One region of the Viridibacillus sp. KH_047 genome, then DNA from elsewhere that is predicted to be linked to it. Evidence: a T-box and tRNA genes for the amino acid it is inferred to sense, from the RefSeq annotation. Region 1 holds a T-box; the other holds one or more tRNA genes.
The links. The T-box of region 1 lies ahead of tyrS (tyrosine--tRNA ligase). A T-box ahead of a tRNA ligase gene usually reads a tRNA of that ligase, here a tRNA-Tyr.
Positions count from the first base shown of each region.

Region 2: it has a tRNA-Tyr gene. The T-box ahead of tyrS (tyrosine--tRNA ligase) is inferred to sense a tRNA for this amino acid. The anticodon was not compared.

Region 1 covers NZ_CM174479.1:904,527-907,942, reverse strand. Annotated here, with positions in the region: gene tyrS (tyrosine--tRNA ligase) at 153-1,418, opposite strand; T-box leader at 1,466-1,667, opposite strand; gene AC3IS5_RS04590 (transglycosylase domain-containing protein) at 1,826-3,416, shown strand, end outside.
Region 2 covers NZ_CM174479.1:109,240-112,655, forward strand. Annotated here, with positions in the region: rRNA gene rrf (5S ribosomal RNA) at 1-78, shown strand, start outside; tRNA gene AC3IS5_RS00580 (tRNA-Asn) at 777-851, shown strand; tRNA gene AC3IS5_RS00585 (tRNA-Thr) at 865-937, shown strand; tRNA gene AC3IS5_RS00590 (tRNA-Glu) at 1,082-1,156, shown strand; tRNA gene AC3IS5_RS00595 (tRNA-Val) at 1,183-1,258, shown strand; tRNA gene AC3IS5_RS00600 (tRNA-Tyr) at 1,271-1,354, shown strand; tRNA gene AC3IS5_RS00605 (tRNA-Gln) at 1,386-1,460, shown strand; tRNA gene AC3IS5_RS00610 (tRNA-Lys) at 1,474-1,546, shown strand; gene rocF (arginase) at 1,790-2,695, shown strand; gene sigW (RNA polymerase sigma factor SigW) at 2,954-3,416, shown strand, end outside.

The DNA.
Region 1 (3,416 bases):
CGTTTCCGTTCCCTCGGACAAAAGCTGTAGTGATGCTTTTGATTCGAGAACTACAACGCTTGTCGAGGGCCCACAGGATGTGGGTCACGTAACCGTTGCGGCAGGACGCCGCGTACTTAGGTTACGTTCCTTGAAACGAGCGCCTTCAGCATTTAGTTAAATTTCACCATGTGGTATTTCTTTTTGCCTCTTCTTACGATTGCGAATGCATCTTCTAGGCGGTCTTTGGCGTCTACAGTGTATGCTAAATCTGTAATTTTTTCGCCGTTGATTGAGATAGCTCCGTTTGTTACGTCTTCACGGGCTTGACGTTTTGAAGATGAAATTTTAGCTTCGACGATTAGGTCGACAATATTTTGATCTTCTTTTGCGATTTCAACAGAAGGTACGCCACTAAATGCTACTTTCATTTCTTCTACTGAAAGTGCTTTTAAGTCACCTGAGAATAATGCTTCTGTAATACGAATAGCTTGTTCTAAGCCTTCTGCACCGTGGATCAATTTTGTCATTTCAGCAGCTAATGCTTTTTGTGCTTTACGTAGATGTGGCTCAGTTTCTACAGCTTTTTCTAATGCTTCGATTTCTTCACGAGATAGGAATGTGAAGATTTTCAAGTATTTCACGACATCAGAGTCAGCTGCATTGATCCAGAATTGGTAGAACTCGTAAGGTGATGTTTTTTCAGCATCTAACCAAACTGCTCCGCCTGCTGTTTTGCCGAATTTTGTACCATCCGCTTTTGTTACAAGTGGAATTGTGATACCAAATGCTTTTGTTTCTTCTTCATGTGTTTTACGAATCACTTCTAGGCCAGTTGTAATATTTCCCCACTGGTCAGAGCCACCTACTTGAATACGGCAGTTGAAGTTGTCGTATAAGTGGTTAAAGTCAATACCTTGAATAATTGTGTAAGCAAATTCAGTAAATGAAAGTCCAGTATCTAGGCGAGATGAAATTGTATCTTTACCCAGCATGTAGTTTACATTGATTAATTTACCGTAGTCACGTAGGAATTCAATCGTATTCATTGAGCCAATCCAGTCGCGGTTGTTTGCAAGTTTTGCACCGTTATCTGAATTGAAATCGAAAATACGCTCTAATTGTTTTTTAATTCCTTGTACGTTTTTCTCAACTTGTTCAACGGTTTGTAATTGGCGCTCTTCAGAACGACCTGATGGATCACCAATCATACCAGTAGCGCCACCGATTAATAGAATTGGTTGGTGACCTGCCATTTGGAATCTTCTTAAAGTAAGTAGTGGCACGATATGTCCGATATGCATGCTATCTGCAGTTGGGTCAACACCACAATACAAAGAAACAGATTCCTCATTTAATAATTTTTCCATACCTTCAGCATCTGTTTGTTGGTACAGTAGGCCACGCCACTGTAAATCTTCCAATAATAGATTTGTCATAATCCTTACCTCCTAATTTAAATAAAAAAAGTCCCTGCATATAAATATGCAGGGACGTTAATCACAATTTAACGCGGTACCACCCAGCTTGAAGAAAAAATGATTCTTCCGGCTCATACGTCTTAACGCGACGCTTACGTTCTCGCTCCAAATGTGTAATTCGTGTTCATATTATGACTAGCTTTCACCAACCGCTAGCTCTCTATACAGGGAATATGTTCACTACTGCGCACTTTTCAACGCTCGAAAAACTATTAATGACTATTGTACTTCATTTAGATTCATTGTCAATAAATATTATTAGTCATAAATCAATTATGGTATAATTAACGAGATTTTAGGAGGTCGATTTAGTGATAGAACAATTTAAAAAATGGGTTAAAAAAATAGACAATCGTATTCAAGAAATGACTTCTATGAGATGGATGAAAACACTACGCATAACATCAAGCGTAATCTGGAATTTATGTTTATTATTTATCACATTAGCAGTTATAGGTTTTGTATTTGTAGGGTCTATTGGCGCTGGATATTTTGCTTCCCTCGTAAAAGAAGAGCCTCTGCGAGCAAAAGCTGAAATGCGTAGCGACATTTTAACTTATGATGAAACGAGTGATCTCTACTTCGCAGGTGGAAAATATTTAGGTAAAATGCGTTCAGACTTAGAACGACGTGAAACTACTCTAGATAAGGTCTCGCCTAATGTAATTAATGCTGTACTAGCTACAGAGGACGAATACTTCTATGAACATAACGGTATTGTGCCAAAAGCAGTTTTCCGTGGATTGTTACAAGATGTAACGAACTCTTCGACTCAAACAGGTGGCTCCACATTAACGCAGCAATTAATTAAAAACCAAATTTTAACAAATGAAGTTTCTTACGAGCGTAAAGCGAAGGAATTATTACTCGCAATGCGACTTGAAAAATTCATGGACAAAGACGAAATTTTAGAAGCTTATTTAAATATTATTCCTTATGGTAGAAATGCATCTGGGCGTAATATTGCTGGAATCGAAACAGCAGCTGAAGGTATTTTCAATAAAAAAGCAAGTGAACTTAACCTTGCACAAGCTGCCTATATCGCAGGTATTCCACAATCACCTTATGCCTATACACCATTTACACAGCAAGGAAAGCTTAAAGATAAAGATTCATTAGCACTTGGCATTAATCGTATGAAAACTGTTCTATATCGTATGCATGAAACAGGCTATATTACGGACAAGCAGTATAAAAAAGCGTTGAAATACAATATTAAAAAAGATTTCCGTAAGCCGGAACTTCGCCCAGAAGAAAAATATCCATATGTAACATATGAAATTGAAAGCCGTGCGAAAGATATTATGGCTACTATTTTAGCTAAAAAAGATGGATTAGATCCAAAACGATTAAAAAATGAAAAGAAATTAAAAGAAAAGTATACAATCTTAGCAGATCGTGAATTGAGATCAAAAGGTTATAAGATATACTCTACAATTGATAAGAAAATGTATGACAATATGCAAAATGTAAAAGATAACTTTGCCTATTACGGCGCTACATTTAAAAAGACTGTTACAGATTCAGAGACTGGAAAAAGTAAACAAGTTGATGTACCTGTACAAGTTGGTAGTATTGTCATGGAAAACAAAACAGGTAAAATCTTAAGCTTCGTCGGTGGTCGTGACTTTAAATTAGAAGAACTAAACCATGCGACTCAAGCTAAACGTTCAAATGGTTCTACTATGAAGCCACTTCTAGTTTATGCACCAGCGATTGAATATGGAGTAATCGGGGCAGGTAGTCCTGTAGTCGATGTGAAATTTAGCATGCCTGGATGGTCTCCATCAAACTATACTGAAAGTGATAACCGAGGTATTATTTCGGCACGTGAAGCTTTAAAAGACTCACAAAACTTACCAGCAATCCGACTGTACAGCCAAATCATGAACCGTAGACCTGCTGATTTACTTGCCAAAAATGGCTTCTCAGATTTAGATGCGGATGATTATACGA
Region 2 (3,416 bases), 800 kb from region 1:
GCCGAACACGGAAGTTAAGCTCTTTAGCGCCGATGGTAGTTGGGGGTTTCCCCCTGTGAGAGTAGGACGTTGCTAGGCACATTAAAGCACAGCTGATTTAATCAGTTGTGCTTTTTTTATATAGAAAATAGTTATATTAAATATAGCCGCAAAATTCTTGATTTACTCATCCGCAGGCTGTATAAAATAGAAATAAATAGGCATCTAGTTATTGGGTTTTATAGTGCAGAGTGTGTGAGCTTATTTTATTTACATAATAATTTGAGTGTGAAGCCATACTAAGATAACTCCAATGTTATTATTGTAATTTTATTACGCTCACCTTCAATGATTATCGACATTTTTGAAAAGGATATACGACAAGTATACTATCTCAATGACCAATACATTAAAGGGCAATTTTCTTATACTAATGAAATAGTTCTAGCAGTTAATGGTGAAAATATAGTTGTACTGGGAATATGCAGAGGTGGATAAAGGTAAAATAATTCAAAGTAAATATGATATACAAAATGTTATGATATTACCATTGTATTAGCCTCTATGAGCATAAGTGATATGTATGGGTAATCTAATTAGATTCCGATTAAAACGCCTTAAAACGCTTAAATAGGGCTTTTATGATAGTTAGAATTACTGCAATAAAATGTAGGTATATTTAAGTGCAAAATAATTAAAACTTTTTTCCTTAAATAGCTTGAAATGTTTTAATATGCTGTTATAATAATATTTGTGTTAAACAAAATTAACATTTAAAGAAGCGATAATATTATTGTTCCGAAGTAGCTCAGTGGTAGAGCAATCGGCTGTTAACCGATCGGTCGTAGGTTCGAGTCCTACCTTCGGAGCCATTTTTTTGTCTATGCTTCCATAGCTCAGCAGGTAGAGTGCTTCCATGGTAAGGAAGAGGTCACCGGTTCGAGCCCGGTTGGAAGCTTTCAATTATTTATCAAGAAGTAGAAATGTATCGAATTTTGCTTAGTAAGATGTAATTTTTAATATTTTTTAAATAAAGTATTGCATTTTTATTTAAAGGATGTTAATATAATTCTTGTCCTGTTTAAAGCAGTACAACATTAATGGCCCCTTGGTCAAGCGGTTAAGACACCGCCCTTTCACGGCGGTAACACGGGTTCGAATCCCGTAGGGGTCACCATTTTTAAAACATTTTTACATATCTATGGAGGATTAGCTCAGCTGGGAGAGCACCTGCCTTACAAGCAGGGGGTCGGCGGTTCGATCCCGTCATCCTCCACCATATTTTTTTGTCGGAGGGGTAGCGAAGAGGCTAAACGCGGCGGACTGTAAATCCGCTCCTTCGGGTTCGGCGGTTCGAATCCGTCCCCCTCCACCATTTTTTATATAAAATATTCATTATTCATTGTTGGGGTATAGCCAAGCGGTAAGGCAACGGATTTTGATTCCGTCATGCCCTGGTTCGAATCCAGGTACCCCAGCCATTTTTAATTTTATGAGCCATTAGCTCAGTTGGTAGAGCATCTGACTTTTAATCAGAGGGTCGTAGGTTCGAATCCTACATGGCTCACTTTCATATAAAATTTCAACCTCTTTCTACACTTTGTAGAGAGAGGTTTTTTTGTGGTTATTAGGGTACGTAACTTTATACAACTACTGATAAATTCAATTTGAAGGATACTGACTTTAGTTGCAACTTTGTTCTCTATTTAAGTGTTAAATTATTTGTATAAATATTCAGAATTTTGCGGGGTTGAGTCAACATGATTGTAGCATTTACAATATAGGTAATTCACAAAGGGGGAATAAAATAATGCATAAATTAAATATCTCATTAATAGGTGTACCAATGGATCTTGGCCAAACACGCCGTGGCGTTGATATGGGACCAAGTGCGATCCGGTATGCGGGCGCTGTAGAAAGATTGGAAGCAATGGGCTATGAAGTGATAGATGAGGGTGATATTCAGATTGGGGTATCTGAGCGTGAGGTGTCAGCTGATACAAACTTACGAAATTTATCAGCTGTAACTGAAGCCAGTACAAAACTTGCAAATAAAGTACATGATGTCGTTTCACAAAACTACTTTCCGCTTGTATTAGGTGGGGATCATAGTATTGCAATAGGTACACTTGCAGGTTTATCAGATCATTATAGGAATTTAGGAGTTATTTGGTATGACGCGCATGCCGATTTGAATACAGGTGATACTTCACCATCGGGTAATATTCACGGTATGCCACTGGCTGTAAGTATTGGACTTGGCCATGAAAAACTTGTAAATATTCGTGATTATGCTCCAAAAGTGAAACCTGAGAATATTGTTATTATCGGTGCTCGTTCGGTGGATCCAGGGGAACGTGAATTAATAAAAGAAAAAGGTATCAAAGTGTACACAATGCATGAAATTGACAGAGTGGGTATGACTAAAGTTATTCAAGATGCAATTATTTATTTGAGAGGAAAAAATGTAGATGGATTGCATTTGTCACTGGATCTAGATGGAATCGACCCGCTATATACGCCGGGTGTTGGGACGCCTGTTCTAGGAGGTATTACATATCGTGAGAGCCATTTAGCGATGGAGATGTTATATGAATCTGAAATGATTACCTCGGCTGAGTTTGTAGAAGTAAATCCAATCTTAGATGAAAAAAACAAAACAGCAGATGTAGCAGTTGCTTTAATGGGATCGTTATTCGGTGAAAAATTAATGTAGTGTAAAAGGACGGGCATGCCCGTCCTTTTATAATTGCCGAAAAGTTGAGGTTTTGTGGAAAATGGGAACTTATTGACGAGTAATTAAGTCTTGAATAAAGGAGTTTCTTATGAATTCGGATCATTTTTACTTACATATTTGTTATAATTAAGGAAGGAAGGTTTTTTGTAGTTTTAAAAAAACTTTTTAAAAAATGAAACTTACATTATAAGCGACTCGTATATAGAATAGCAGCCGCATGGGCGGAGGGAAATCACGATGGACGCATTAATCAACAAGAGAATAAAACAAGTGCTGAAAGGCGATCAAAGTGCGTATTCTGATATTGTGAGCCTCTACCAGCAAAAGCTGTACCAAGTTTGTTATCGCATGCTTGGCAATCAACATGAAGCGGAAGATATAGCGCAGGAGGCATTTGTTCGTGCGTATATTAATCTTCACACTTTTGATTTGAATCGAAAATTCTCGACTTGGCTGTACCGTATAGCGACGAATTTATGTATAGACCGTATAAGGAAGAAGAAACCGGACTATTACTTAGATGCGCAAGTTGCTGGAACGGACGGTCTCGATATGTATTCTCAAATTTCTTCATCAGATAGGCTACCTGAGGAAGAAGTAGAAAGAATGGAGCTGCAGGAGCGAATTCAATATGAAATTAGCCAGTTGCCAGACAAATATCGAACAGTCATTGTCTTAAAGTATATAGAGGAATTGCCAT